Regions from separate parts of the Pseudomonas sp. NBRC 111131 genome, predicted to be linked through region 1. Evidence: riboswitches for the same ligand, from Rfam matches in the RefSeq annotation. Region 1 holds a riboswitch; the other holds the start of a gene.
The links. A riboswitch is a leader RNA that binds a small molecule or an ion and turns the genes downstream of it on or off. The one in region 1 is predicted to bind thiamine pyrophosphate.
Positions count from the first base shown of each region.

Region 1 (7,192 bases):
CAAGCACAAGTATTGGCAGCCGATTAAGGAGCGCGCGATGGTTATACGTACTACTCGTCCCGGTGATATCGCTCATCTGGCCGGTGTCGAACGGTCCGCCGCACAGGCATTTGCCCGGGTAGCCGACCTGGCATGGCTGGCCGATGGCGACGTGCTTGACTCAGCGGCGCACCGTGGGTTCATGCTGGCCGAATGCAGCTGGGTCGCCGAGGATGCCCAGGGGCAGGTGCTGGGCTTCCTCTGTGCCAGCATGGAGGTACACGCGCTACACGTTCATGAGCTTTCGGTGCGTCTGGAGGCCCAAGGGCAAGGGGTCGGCAGGCGGCTGTTGGATCACGCCGCCTACGTGGCGCGGCGTCGGGGCTTTGAGCAACTGACCCTGACCACATTCGCTGAGGTGCCGTGGAATGCGCCTTTTTATGCACGCTATGGGTTCGAACGTATTGAGGAGCAGCACCTGAGCCCCCGTTTGCGCAGCATTCTGGCCAGCGAGGCGGCTCATGGTCTGGCCGGCAGATGCGCCATGCGCTTGCGCGTGGAATAACCCTTTGGATGCAGCGCTACCACTCAGCGCTGCTTGCGCGTACCCAGCTCGATCCACACCGGTGCATGGTCGCTGGCCTTGGCTTCATTACGAACCCAGGCATCCACTCCGGCGGCCTTGAGGTAGGGCGCAAGCTCAGGGTTGAGCAACAGATGATCGATGCGCAGCCCGGCATTGCGTGCCCAGTGATTGCGAAAATAGTCCCAGAAGGTATAGACGCGCGCGTCAGGATGCAGATGGCGAATGGCGTCGGTCCAGCCCTGCTCCAACAAAGCCTGGTAACACTGACGCGATTCTGGTTGCAGCAATGCATCCTTTTGCCAGGAGCGAGGGTTATAGATGTCGAAGTCGGTAGGCACGACGTTGAAGTCACCCGCCAGCACCGTTGGATGACCGCTGCCCTGCAGGCTGCGCGCATGGGCGAGTAGGCGCTCGAACCAGCGCAGCTTGTAATCGAATTTAGGGCCCGGTTGCGGGTTGCCGTTGGGCAGGTACAGACAGCCTACCAGCAAGCCGTGAACTGCCGCTTCCAGATAACGGCTCTGGCTGTCGTCTTCCATGCCCGGCAGGCCTCGGCGCACTTCCAGGGGCTGGCTATCCCTGGCCAGGATGGCGACACCGTTCCACGCGGGCTGACCGTGGTGCAAGCAGCCATACCCGGCGGCTTCAATAGCCTCCCGAGGAAACTGCTGGTCCGCGGCTTTGAGTTCCTGCAGGCAGGCAATGTCGGGCTTTTCCCGGTCCAGCCAGGCCAGCAGTGCCGGCAGCCGGCTGCGGATGCCATTGATGTTGAAGGTGGCGATGCGCAGGGCTTTCATGCGTCCGGGTCATCCACGTGGGCCTGTACGGCGTCGGGCAATGCACCCAGTTGCGCCTCATCGGCGAGCGCCTTGAGCGCCACCCAGTCATCCCATTCGATCGCGCCGTCATTGAGCAGCGCTTCGGCGGTATGGACCAGCCCTTCGTAGTAGGCATCGGGCGACTCAAGCCGATAACTGTCATCGTCGTATTGGGCATACCAGGCCTCAAGCTCAGGAATACTGCGTTCGATGCTCATGGCGCTACTCCTTTGCAAACCTTTGAATGTGTGAGCCTGTGCGCTGCGCATCGTTCCACGTGATCGTGCGACGTACGCCTGGGTGCAAAAAAAATTAAACCTATGGCCGCAGAGCGGGCTCAACCGTAAGCGACAAACGAGGTCGCGCCACGGTAGCAAGGAGAGAGACATGAGCAATCTGTTGATCAAACGCGTGGGCTTGTCAATGGTGCTGGGCATGGCGTCCTGGCAAGTGATGGCCGCCACTTCCGATGACTTTGTCGATGCCGCCACCGAGGCAGGCATTGCCGAGGTCGTTACCGGCAACCTGGCACTGGAAAAGAGCCAGAACGCCGAAATCAAGACCTTCGCCCAGCAGATGGTGACCGACCATACCAAGGCTAACCAGAAGCTCGGCGACATTGCCCGCAAGCTGGATATCAAGGTGCCGGACGATGCAGCGCTGACCGACAAGGTCAAAAAAATGATCTTGCAATGGCGTGACGAGTCGTTCGACAAGTCGTATGTCAACAACCAGGTCGATGCCCATGAAAAGGCGGTGGAACTGTTCAAGAAGGAAGCGGCTTCGTCCGACAAGCCCGAGCTGAAAGCTTTCGCCAGTGACACCTTGCCTACCCTGGAACACCATCTGGAACAGGCCAAGGCGCTTCAGGCCAAACACGGCAAATAATCGACCCATTGCACGAGGCTCTCATGACTAACGATGCACTGCGTAGCGAAATCCTCACCCGCCTGCTCCACGCTCATCCCCATGGGTTGGGCAAGGAAGTACTGGACAACTACCGCGGCGAAAAGGCGGTGGCAGGCATGCTCAAGACCTTGCAGGAACATGGCCTGATCCAGGACGGCAGTGTGGCGGTGGACGAGGAACACCAACTGAGCTTGAGCTACCCGATCAAATTGTCGGCAGCCGGCGTGGACGCCGCCAAGCAGGCGGACGGTGCACAGACAGACCGTTCACAGACGTAGGCGCACCCTAAGCGCAAACCAGGTAGCAGCGGGGTTGCCCGCTGCCGCCGGTATCGATGAAGAAGGCTACTTGTGCTTCTTCTCCTCATCCCTTGGCGCTATCGCTGGCCCTGTAGGGTCTACTTGCGGGTCGTCAAGGTCTGGTGAGTCCGGGTCAAAACCCAGCTCGTGGTTCTTGCTGGCTTTATCGGAGGAATGCGGGCCCTGCCCTTTTTCCGGCTGCTGGGTTGGCTTGGTCATGTAACAGTCTCCCTTGGGTGTCTTAGGAAGAGTGTGAATGCCGCTCGAAGTTTGATTTTATTTGCCGGCTGCCAACTGCTGCCGACAGTCCTTAAGTGCTTCATCCCGCTTGACCAGCTCACCCTGCAGAAACTGCAATTGCCTGCCCTGCTCCGCACAGATACCCCGTTTGTCTTCCAGGTGCTGCTCCTGCACCTGCAATTGCCGGCGCATTTCTTCGCTGGCGCCCTGTGCCTGCGCCAGGATCGTACGCAAACCCTGGATCTGCGCGTCCCGCTGCTCCAGCAACTCATCCAGCGCCTTGCGTTCACTGCAGGCCTGTCGATGTTCACCGAGCAAGCGCTCGTTGTCGCGGTGCAGGCGGGTCAGTTCGTCCTGTTTGACGATCATGCCTTGCTGCAACTGGCGCAACTCCACCTGCAGCTGCTGCAGCTGGGCTTCATGCCGGCGCTGGTCTTGCTCGCGTTGTTCGCGGCTGGCGCTTCGGTAGTGCTCAAGGGCATCCCGGGCGTGGCGGTGCTTGTCTTCCAGTGAGCGCACCTGCTCGTCCTTGTCGGCCAGGCGCACCTGCAACTCCCCAAGTGATTGATTCAGGCTGGCGCTGCGCAGTTGTTCGGCCTGCAACGTGCTCTGGGTGGCTACCAGGCGCTCCGATTCGGCAGCGAGTGCTGCGGCCTGTATCTGCAGTTGCTGGTGTGCGGTGGCCAATGCCTGCTGGGCCAGGTGCAACTGCGCCTCGAGCTGTTCGCGCTGTTCGTTGAAAGCCGCTTGCGCCTGCTCGACGCGGGCATCCGCCTCCTCCTGAAGCTGGTCTGCCAACTGCCCCACCAGCTTGCCCAGCGTGTCGCTCAGTGCTGGGGCACCCTGCAGCGCGGCAGGTTTGTGCTCCTCAAGCTCCTTGAGGTAACGATGGATAGTGGTTTTGGAGCCGGTGTTGCCCAGTTCGATACGTACAGCATCGATGCTCGGGTACTCACCCCGAGCGATCAATACCTGCCGTGCCTGCTGCACTACCGCTTTGTTAATACCGCCCCGGGCCATGAATGCTCCTACGATTTCGTATCATGGTACGTACCATGTATTTACATGGGAATTCTCACCCTCCTCGCACGGAAATTCAAGCACTTACTAAGGTTTAATAATCACGGCTTATCGCATGAGATAGCACGAATTCTGGGTGTGGGAGGTGGCTGCCGTAGGAGCAGTACACAAAGCACCCGGCCAGGGTGCGGCGGCGCAAATAGGCGCAGGCAGGTGGGGATGGATTGAAGGGGGAGCAGGTCGGCGCCGGGCGGCGCGACCTTATAGTGCGGGGCTAAAGCGGGCAGTGAATGGGTACCGCGTGGTACCCATTTACTGTTGAGGCTGTAAAGCGCCAGGCAGCGCGTAAGCGCATCAACCTTGGCTGTCGAGGCCCATTTGCCAGAAGTCGGCCTCCAACCGCGATGCCTGGCCAAAGATCGCGGCCAGCTCGATGAAGCGCTGCTCAGTCATGCTGCGCGCCGCCAGGTCATCGAGGTGCTTGCGTGCCGACGCCGCCACGTCCTGGTAGGCCTCACCGGCATACTCCCCGATCCATTCGCGGTAAGGATGGTCACTCAGGTCACCGATCCGCTCGGCCAGCACGCGCCCGATTTCGGCGTAGCCAATCACACACGGTGCCAAGGCTGCATGCAGCTCCAGCAGGTCGCCGGCGGCGCCGCAGTCGAGCACGTAGCGGGTGTAGGCCACCGTGGCCTGATGCTCCGGAGCGGCTGCGATATCGGCTTGCGACAGCCCCCAACGCGCGCAAAGCCGCAGGTGCAGCTCGGTCTCGTCGAGAATGGCTGCCAGGCCAGCCTGGGCGGCGCGGATATCTGCGGGGGTCCTGCTTTTATAGGCCGCCAGTGCCCAGGCGCGGGCGAACTGGATCAGGAACAGGTAGTCCTGAACCAGGTAGGTGCGGAAGGCCTCCTCGGCCAAGGTGCCCTCACCCATCTGCCGCACAAAATCGTGGTCGACATAGCGGGCCCACTGCGGCGCGGTTGCAGCTTTGAGGCGCTCGAAAATATCCATGCTCAGGCTTCCTCATCGTAAATGGCGTCGAAAAAGGCAAGCTCCAGCGCCACGGTACGTGAGTAGAAGTCGCTGCTCAGTGCTGCCTCCTGTGGCCCTACCCGGTCCAGTTCGGCCTGCAGGAAGGCAACGAATTCGGCAAATGCCGGGTTGTCGTGCAGGGTGATCCACTCGGCGTAGACGAAGTTGGCCGGCAGTGGTTTCGGCGCCTTGCTGGCCCAGTCCAGGTACAGCCCTTCTGCCACGTTCAGCACCGCCAGCGCGGCCGCATAGGACCGGGTAGCCGCCGCTTCGCGCATGATGGCCTTGAAGCCGGCAGTCGGCCCGCTGTCCGCGGGCTCGTTGCGTTGCGCGGGGCTGACGTCCAAGGCTTCGAACGCGCGCAGGAAATAGGTGTTTTCGTCGCTCGAGATCATGCCGGCGAAGCGACCGAAGCGCAGCCGAGCCTCAAAGGTGTCGGCGGTGGCGATCGCCGCACCGAGCAAGGTCAGGAAGCTGTCGATGAAGCGATGGTCCTGAACCAGGTAGCGGATCATGAACGGGTCGGCCACGCTGCCGTTGCAGAGCTCGGTGACGAAGCGATGGCCCACGGCAGCCGACCAGGTCGGTTCGCTCTGACGGCGCAGGATTTGGGTGAAACGTTCGGTCATGGTGCTGTCCTCCATTGAGGTGACAGCGAGACCGTTCGAGTGGGGCATGGAGCGGCCTCGCAGTGAGGCCGGCAAAAAGGCAGGTCGGCAGTCCCATCCCTTCGCCGGCATGATCCGGATCAGGTTCGAAGGGTCACCGCGCTGCAGTTGCCAGCGGTTTCTCAGCCCGTTGCCGGGCTCCCCTTGGTGGAGTGCAGGTATACAGCAGATCGACGGCCGTTGCCACTGGCCTGATCGACGCCCACAAGGCTAAAGGCACATCGCCACTAGTCATTATGCTGTCATCTTATTGTCGTATTTTTCCGCCTTCACCCCGGGTCGGGAATACCAGCAGTGATCCGCCGTTCTCTCTCGTCTACAGGCCTGTTGCGCCTGTTGATCCTGATGCTCTGCGCAGCCACCCTGACCTTTCTCTGGGGGCTGCATTTCGCCCAGAAGGCCGCCGCGCGCCAGGACGCGCTGTCCGCCAAGGCCGTTGAGCACCTGAACCTGGCCAGCATCGTTGCCCAGAGCCTGCGCCAACTGGTAGACCGCGCACAGGCCGTCGGCCGGGTGACCCAGGAGGATATGAAGGTGCTGCACCAGGGTAACCTCAGCCTCGCCCGGCTGCTGGCCGAGGACCCAGTGTTCAAGCGCATGGGCCTTTATGACCGGCACGGCCGCCTGCTTTCGGCCAGCCACGGCGACGAAGCCCCCGTGCTGCCAGCCCCCTGGCTGCAGCAATTGAACGTGCACGTCGCCCGCTATGGTTTCAAAGCGTTCCTGCCGCGTGTGGCCCCGTCCGACACACCAAACTGGCGACTGCCCTTCCTGCTGCCCTTGACCAGCCTGCCAAGCCGTGAAATCGACACCATCCTCCTCGTGCAGCTCGACATCGGCTACCTGGCGGTACTGTTCCAGCATATCGACCTGGGCACCACCGGGCTGATACGCCTGGTGCAGGACGACGGCCAGGAGCGGCTGCGCATCGACACCCATGGCGTGATCGGGGCCGGCGACAGCTTCGAGCCAGGCGTGCCCGGCTCAGGCGTCGAATCAGGGCAGCTCACGCAATATGCCTCTGGCGAGGCCTATCAGAGCCTGTACCGGCGTGTCGCCGAACGTGGCTTCAGCATTGTCGTCAGCCAACGCTACGATGAAATTCTGGCGCCCTCTGCCCTGGCCTACTCACGCCAGTTCTGGCTCAACCTGAGCATGACCTTGATGATCCTCGCCAGCCTGGCGTGGACGTTGCGGCTGCTGCGCAAGCGCCAGGAGGCGTTCAGCGCCCTGGAGCTTGCGCAGCAGGTCAATCAGCAACTGATCGGGCGCCTGGAGGACGAACACCGACGCAGCAGCCATGCCGCCGCCACCGATCACCTCAGCGGCTTGCACAACCGTCGTCAGTTCGTCGAGGTGGCGGGCACGGTGCTGACCCGGCAGCGCGGTAAACGCCGGCTGATGGCCATCTTGTTCATCGACATGGACCGCTTCAAGTCGATCAATGACTCGCTCGGGCACAAGATCGGCGATTTGCTGCTGCAGGCCGTGGCCGGGCGCATCCAGCGCCTGCTCGAGCCGGGCGACGAAGCCTCGCGCTTTGGTGGCGACGAATTCGTCGTGCTGCTGGCCGGCGAGCGCAGCGAAGAGCAAATCAATGCCTGGGTGCGCAACCTGGTGCAGAAGTTGTCGGCCACC
Region 1 covers NZ_BCBH01000023.1:59,253-66,444, forward strand. Annotated here, with positions in the region: gene APH34_RS19605 (MgtC/SapB family protein) at 1-27, shown strand, start outside; gene APH34_RS19610 (GNAT family N-acetyltransferase) at 38-544, shown strand; gene xth (exodeoxyribonuclease III) at 568-1,362, opposite strand; gene APH34_RS19620 (hypothetical protein) at 1,359-1,601, opposite strand; gene APH34_RS19625 (DUF4142 domain-containing protein) at 1,771-2,271, shown strand; gene APH34_RS19630 (hypothetical protein) at 2,295-2,570, shown strand; gene APH34_RS29595 (DUF6021 family protein) at 2,637-2,810, opposite strand; gene APH34_RS19635 (DNA-binding protein) at 2,868-3,851, opposite strand; gene tenA (thiaminase II) at 4,206-4,871, opposite strand; gene APH34_RS19645 (TenA family protein) at 4,868-5,515, opposite strand; TPP riboswitch at 5,595-5,709, opposite strand; gene APH34_RS19650 (bifunctional diguanylate cyclase/phosphodiesterase) at 5,849-7,192, shown strand, end outside.

Region 2 (7,192 bases), on a different contig from region 1:
AGTAACCTAGGCGGCGCAGGCGCGCATTCAGCCACAGGCCTGCGACCCCGGCGCCGACGATCAGCACGTCAGTGGAAATGGCGGTTGGCATGGCGGTACCTCGAAGACTGGGACAGCTGGCAAGTATACAGGGTCGAGCCGGCATGAGCTTTGCGAGGGAGGCTTTGCCGCCCCGCACCCGCTCAGGCAATCATCAATGCCCGGCAGTCTTCGAGAACAGCTGAATCACCACCACGCCGCCAACGATCATCGCCATCCCCAGCATCGCCGGTACATCGAGCTTCTGCCCATAGATCACCAGGGCTGCCACGCTGATCAGCACGATCCCCAGCCCGGACCACACCGCATAGGCGATACCCACCGGAATGCTACGCACCACCAAGGTGAGCATCCAGAACGCGATCGCATAGCCGCACACCATCAGCAGCAACGGCAGCGGTGTGCTCAGGCCTTTCACGGCCTTCATGGAAGCGGTGGCGATGACTTCGGCACAGATGGCGATAGCAAGGTAGGTGTAGGCGTTCATGGTACGTTTCTCCGGTGACTGGTCGGGCATTCTAGACGTTACCTGGATGCGGTAAAGTCATTACCTATCGCTTATGGGGATAGGTTGATGGCCGAACAGTGGAACCTTGATCAACTGCGCATCTTCGTGCGCGTGGCCGAACTGCGGTCGTTTTCCGCCGTAGCGCGAGAGCAGCGTCGTGCCCAGTCGGCGATCAGCAGCGCCATCGCCCTGCTCGAAGCAGACCTGGGCGTAAGCCTGTTCGACCGCAGCAGTGGGCGCCAGCCCAAATTGACCGAAAACGGCAACGCATTGCTGGAGGATGCCCGCGAACTGTTGCGCCAGTGCGAACGACTGGACGGCCGCGCCCTGGCCTTGATGCGCGGGCAGGAAGCGTTACTGCGGGTGGCCCAGGACGAGGCGATGCCTTACCAGCCGGTCATCGACAGCCTCGACGAACTGGCCCGCCGTTATCCGTACCTGGAGGTGCAACTGGCCAGCGGGGCCCAAGGCGATGTCGCCCGCAAACTGGCGGAGCGGCGTGCCGACCTGGGCCTGTTCTTTCACCATGAAAGCATCCCCTCATCACTTGAGCGGCGGACCCTGGGCAGTGTGGAGATGGTCACGGTATGTGCGGTCGACCACCCGCTGGCGCGCCAGCGGCACGTCACCCGCCAGCAGTTGGCCCGTCATCGCCAGTTGCTGATTACCCCGCAGCAAAGCGGCTACCCGGGCGGTGAGGCCATCAGCCCGCAGGTGTGGCGTGCCGACAGCTTCTACGCCATGGCCGAGTTGCTGATGCGTGGCCTGGGCTGGGCTTGGCTGCCGAGGCATGTGGTGCAGTACCCCACCTACCAGGCGCACATGGTCGAACTGGCCACTCAATGGCGGCCACCGGCATTGGTCGTCGAACTGGCCTGGCGCCGGGACGAGCCGCTGGGCCCGGCCGCGCAATGGCTGGCCGAGCGCTTTGCAGTGCACCTGCGCGCGATCGGGTAAACTTCGCCGCCATGAACAGATCACTCTATACCCTGCTGTTTCACCTGGGCCTGCCGCTGGTTGCGCTGCGCCTGTACCTGCGTGCGCGCAAGGCGCCGGCCTATGGCCAGCGTATCGGTGAGCGCTTTGCCCGCAACCTGCCGGCCATGCGCCAGGGCGGCATATGGGTGCATGCCGTCTCGGTCGGCGAGAGCATCGCCGCGGCGCCCATGGTGCGCGCCTTGCTCAAGGCGTATCCGGACTTGCCGGTCACCCTCACCTGCATGACCCCCACCGGCTCAGAACGCATTCGCGCCCTGTTCGCCGATGAGCCGCGCGTCCAGCATTGCTACCTGCCTTACGATCTGCCATGGGCGGCGGGGCGTTTTCTCGACCATGTGCGCCCGCGTCTGGGCATCATCATGGAAACCGAGCTGTGGCCCAACCACATCCACCAGTGCGCCAAGCGCGGTATCCCGGTGGCCTTGGCCAATGCACGGTTGTCCGAGCGCTCTGCCCGTGGCTATGCGCGTTTCGCCAGCCTGACGCGACCGATGCTCGCCGAGATGAGCCTGATCGCGGTACAGACCGAAACCGAAGCGCAGCGCTTTCGCGACCTCGGCGCGCGTCCCGCATGCGTGCAGGTGACCGGCTCGATCAAGTTCGACCTGAAGATCGATGGGCAACTGCTGCCGCGCGCCAAGGCGCTGCGCGAACAGTGGGGTGCAGCCCAGCGCCCGGTGTGGATCGCCGCCAGCACCCATGAGGGTGAAGATGCTCTGATCCTGCAGGCGCATCAGCAGTTGCTGCAGGCGCATGGCGATGCTCTGCTGATCCTGGTGCCGCGCCACCCCGAGCGGTTCGATGCGGTGCATGCCTTGTGCGCCGAGCAGTTCACCACCGTGCGCCGCTCTGCCGGCGCTGCTGTCGACAGCCACGTCCGCGTACTGCTCGGCGATACCATGGGCGAATTGCTGTTCCTCTATGCCCTGGCCGACATCGCCTTCGTCGGCGGCAGCCTGGTCGCCACCGGTGGCCACAACCCGCTGGAGCCCGCGGCGCTGGCATTGCCGGTGCTCATGGGGCCATATGTGTTCAACTTCCTCGAAATCAGCGCGATGCTGCGCGAGGCGGGGGCGTTGCAGCAGGTCGACAATGCCGATGGGCTGGCGGAAGCCGTGCGCCGGTTGATCGAGCTGCCGCAAGATGCCCAACGCATGGGCGAGGCGGGAAGGGCGGTGATGCAGGCCAATCAGGGGGCGTTGCAACGCTTGCTCGATAGGTTGGGCAAACTCATCGGCTGATACCTCGGGGCCGCTTTGCGGCCCTGTCGCGACAAAAGGCCGCCCCTACAACGATTGTGCGAAGCTCCAGGTCAAGGGCGACGCTCGAAGTTCTTGGCTGCGGCAGCCGCCAGGTCCGGTGGCAGGAAGTCCTTGTCCGGGTTGTAGTCGGGCTTGAGGTAGCGCTTCAGGTCTGCCAGGTCCTGTGGGCTCAAGGTCCCCGCTGCCTGCTTCAGGCTCAGGTTGTCGAGAATGTAGTCATAGCGGCTGTTGTTGTAGTCACGCACCGAGGTGTACAGCTGGCGCTGGGCATCGAGCACGTCGACGATGTTGCGAGTACCGACCTGATAGCCGATTTCGGTGGCTTCCAGCGCGCTCTGGTTGGACACGATCGATTGCTTGCGGGCCTGCACCTGCTCGACATCGGTGTTCACCGCGCGGTGCAGGTTGCGGGTGTTCTCCACCACCTGGCGGCGCAGGCTTTCGCGTTGCTGTTCACTCTGGTTCAGGCGCTGGTAGGCCTCGCGCACTTGCGAGCTGGTCAGGCCGCCGCTGTAGATCGGGATGTTCAACTGCAGGCCGATGGAGGTCTGCTCCACGTCTCCGCTGTAACGCACACCTGGCTGCGGCGCCGGATTGCTGAAACCGAGGTTGTCGTTGTCGCCTTTCTCGTAGCGTGCCACGGCATCGAGCGTTGGTGCGTGGCCGGCCTTGCGCTGGCGCAGGGTTTCTTCGGCGGCGGCAACGGCGTGGTTGGTCGCCAGCAGGTTGAGGTTCTGCCGCCCGGCGGTTTCCACCCAGGCCTTGGCGTCATTGGGGATCGGTACCTGCACGGGCAAGGTATGGACCACGCCCTGGATGGCGGTGTACTCGCGGTTGGTCAGCGTCACCAGGGCTTCGAAGGCATCCTGCACCTGGCGCTCGGCAATGATCCGGTTGGCCCGGGCAGTGTCGTAGCTGGCCTGTGACTGCAAGACGTCGGTCTTGTCGGAGAGGCCGACGTCGAATCGTTCGTTGGACTGGTCCAGCTGGCGCTTGAACGCGGCCTCTTCGGCCTTGGTGGCAGCCAGGTTGTCCTGGGCGCGGAGCACGGCGAAGTAATTTTGCGCGGTTTGCAGGATCAGGTTCTGCTCGGTGGCCGACAGCTCCAGTGCCGCCTGTTCATTGACCGCCTCAGCCGCCTGCAACTGGAACCAGCGATCGGCACGGAAGATCGGTTGCGACAGGGTCGCGCTCCAGGCATTGCCGCTGCGGTTGGAGGTAATCGACGGTTCATCGAACTTGGTGCGGCTATTGAGCATCTCGGCGCCGGCCGACAGGTTCGGTAACAGGCCGGCGCGGGCCTGGGGCACCACTTCGCGACGAGCGCCATAGTCGGCGCGGGCAGCGGCAAGGTCGGCGTTGTTGTCGACCGCTTCCTGGTAGACGCTGACCAGGTCGGTTTTCACTGTAGTGGGCACATCCGCTGCCCAGACCACTGCGTTGGACGCACAAGACACGGCTATCGCCAGTGAGAGTTTGCGCAGCATAGGGGCAATCCTTGTACGAAAGATAATTACTAAACTGTTGAGTTTTGAGCGATGAGGCAGTGTAGTGCCATGCGCACCCGGCAACAATCGTTGCCTGCGCCTTTCATCAGCCCTGTGTTCAACCTGCTTGGCTTTGCCGACCCCACCAGTCTAGACTGCGCATGTTCTTGTCGGGGTGCCTTGATGCAAAGGCTGAGATCGCAAAGTTGCGGATCCCGTTGAACCTGATCAGGTTAGCGCCTGCGTAGGGAACAAGATTGCTCGCCTTCCCGGGGAGCCTCTTGTGCCAGGTCCGGGATTGTCACAGCTCATGCAGCTCAAGGCACCTCCCCGTTTCCGGCACTGCACACCCGTCAAGGGGTGCGTCCGCGTCTTTCAGGTTCTCCCCGACATTCCACCGCTAGGAAGCTGTCTGGAGAGCCTGTGATGAGCAAACAAGAAAAAACGATCAACCTCAGCGAATCGGCGCAAGTCGATCAGCAGTCCGTGCAACCCTTCCCCCGTTCGCGCAAGGTGTATGTCGAAGGCTCGCGCCCGGACATCCGCGTGCCCATGCGCGAGATCAGCCTGCACGACACCCCCACCGATTTCGGCGGCGAATCCAATGCCCCGGTGTTGGTCTATGACACCTCCGGCCCGTACACCGATCCCAGCGTCATCATCGATGTGCGCAAGGGCCTGGCCGATGTGCGCTCGGCCTGGATCGACGCCCGTGGCGACACCGAGCGCCTGGGTGGCTTGAGCTCCAACTTCGGCCAGCAACGCCTGAACGACGCTGAGCTTGCCAAGCTGCGTTTCGCCCATGTGCGTAACCCACGCCGGGCCAAGGCCGGTGCCAACGTCACGCAGATGCACTACGCCCGCCAGGGCATCATCACCGCCGAGATGGAGTACGTTGCCATCCGCGAGAACATGAAGCTGCAGGAGGCACGCGCCGCCGGTTTGCTCAGCCAGCAACACGCCGGCCACAGTTTCGGCGCAAGCATTCCGAATGCAATCACCGCTGAGTTCGTGCGTGAGGAAATTGCCCGCGGCCGCGCGATCATCCCGGCCAACATCAACCACCCTGAGCTGGAGCCGATGATCATCGGCCGCAACTTCCTGGTGAAGATCAACGGCAACATCGGCAACAGCGCCCTGGGCTCCTCGATCGAGGAAGAAGTGGCCAAGCTGACCTGGGGTATTCGCTGGGGCTCGGACACCGTCATGGACCTGTCCACCGGCAAGCACATTCACGAAACCCGCGAGTGGATCATCCGCAACTCGCCGGTGCCGATCGGCACCGTGCCGATCTACCAGGCCTTGGAAAAGGTGGGTGGCGTTGCCGAGGATCTGACCTGGGAGCTGTTCCGCGACACCTTGATCGAGCAGGCCGAGCAGGGCGTGGACTACTTCACCATCCATGCCGGCGTGCTGCTGCGCTACGTGCCATTGACCGCCAAGCGCGTCACCGGCATCGTCAGCCGTGGTGGTTCGATCATGGCCAAGTGGTGCCTTGCCCATCATCAGGAGAACTTCCTGTACACGCACTTCGACGAAATCTGCGAAATCATGAAGGCCTACGATGTCAGCTTCTCGCTGGGTGATGGCCTGCGCCCGGGCTCGATCGCCGATGCCAACGATGCGGCGCAGTTCGGTGAGCTGGAGACCCTCGGCGAATTGACCAAGATCGCCTGGAAGCACGACGTGCAATGCATGATCGAAGGCCCGGGCCATGTGCCGATGCAGTTGATCAAGGAAAACATGGACAAGCAGCTGGAGTGCTGCGACGAGGCGCCATTCTACACCCTCGGCCCACTGACCACCGACATCGCCCCGGGTTATGACCACATCACCTCGGGCATCGGTGCCGCGATGATTGGCTGGTTCGGCTGTGCCATGCTCTGCTACGTCACACCCAAGGAGCACCTGGGGCTGCCGAACAAGGATGACGTCAAGACCGGCATCATCACCTACAAGATCGCTGCCCATGCCGCTGACCTGGCCAAGGGCCACCCGGGCGCGCAGATCCGTGACAACGCCTTGTCCAAGGCACGCTTCGAGTTCCGCTGGGAAGACCAGTTCAACCTGGGCCTGGACCCGGACACGGCACGCGCCTTCCACGACGAGACCCTGCCGAAGGAATCGGCCAAGGTGGCGCACTTCTGCTCGATGTGCGGGCCGAAGTTCTGCTCGATGAAGATTACCCAGGAAGTGCGTGAATACGCTGCCAACCAGCGCATCGAAGCGACCGATGTGTCGGTGGAAGAAGGCATGCGCGAACAGGCCGAGCGGTTCCGTCAGGAAGGCAGCCAGCTGTACAGAAAAGTGTAAGGCACTCCACAACCCCTGTAGGTGCGGGCTTGCCCCGCGAAAGCGTCAGCCAGGCCAGCACGACAGGTTGGCCCGACGCCTTCGCAGGCAAGCCCGCCCCCGCACTGGGGGCAGTGCTTATCTCAACATTTGCGGCGATCACAACAATGACTACCCCGAGCCATTTCTCTCCCGACCACCCGGTCCCTTCCAGCCAGCGCCCCTTCGGCGCCCGCGACCTGTTCTCGCTTTGGTTCTCCCTCGGCATTGGCCTGATGGTCCTGCAGGTGGGTGCCATGCTCGCCCCAGGCCTGGGCCTGGCTGGCGCTGTACTGGCCATCGCCCTCGGCACCGGCGTGGGTGTACTGCTACTGGGGGCGGCGGGGGTCATCGGCAGTGACACCGGCCTGTCCGCCATGGCCACCTTGCGCCTGAGCCTGGGCAGCCATGGCGCTCGCCTGCCGGCGTTGCTCAACCTCCTGCAACTGGTGGGCTGGGGCGCCTTCGAAATCATCGTCATGCGCGATGCGGCCAGCCTGCTCGGGGCGCGCACGTTCGGTGACGACAGCCTGTGGAACAGCCCGATGTTATGGACCCTGTGCTTC
Region 2 covers NZ_BCBH01000004.1:164,943-172,134, reverse strand. Annotated here, with positions in the region: gene APH34_RS05985 (FAD-binding oxidoreductase) at 1-91, opposite strand, end outside; gene APH34_RS05980 (multidrug efflux SMR transporter) at 194-526, opposite strand; gene APH34_RS05975 (LysR family transcriptional regulator) at 614-1,504, shown strand; gene waaA (lipid IV(A) 3-deoxy-D-manno-octulosonic acid transferase) at 1,516-2,787, shown strand; gene APH34_RS05965 (TolC family outer membrane protein) at 2,859-4,295, opposite strand; TPP riboswitch at 4,457-4,563, shown strand; gene thiC (phosphomethylpyrimidine synthase ThiC) at 4,722-6,608, shown strand; gene cytX (putative hydroxymethylpyrimidine transporter CytX) at 6,755-7,192, shown strand, end outside.
Region 2: linked by a shared signal. The riboswitch ahead of thiC (phosphomethylpyrimidine synthase ThiC) and the one ahead of APH34_RS19645 (TenA family protein) in region 1 are both predicted to bind thiamine pyrophosphate.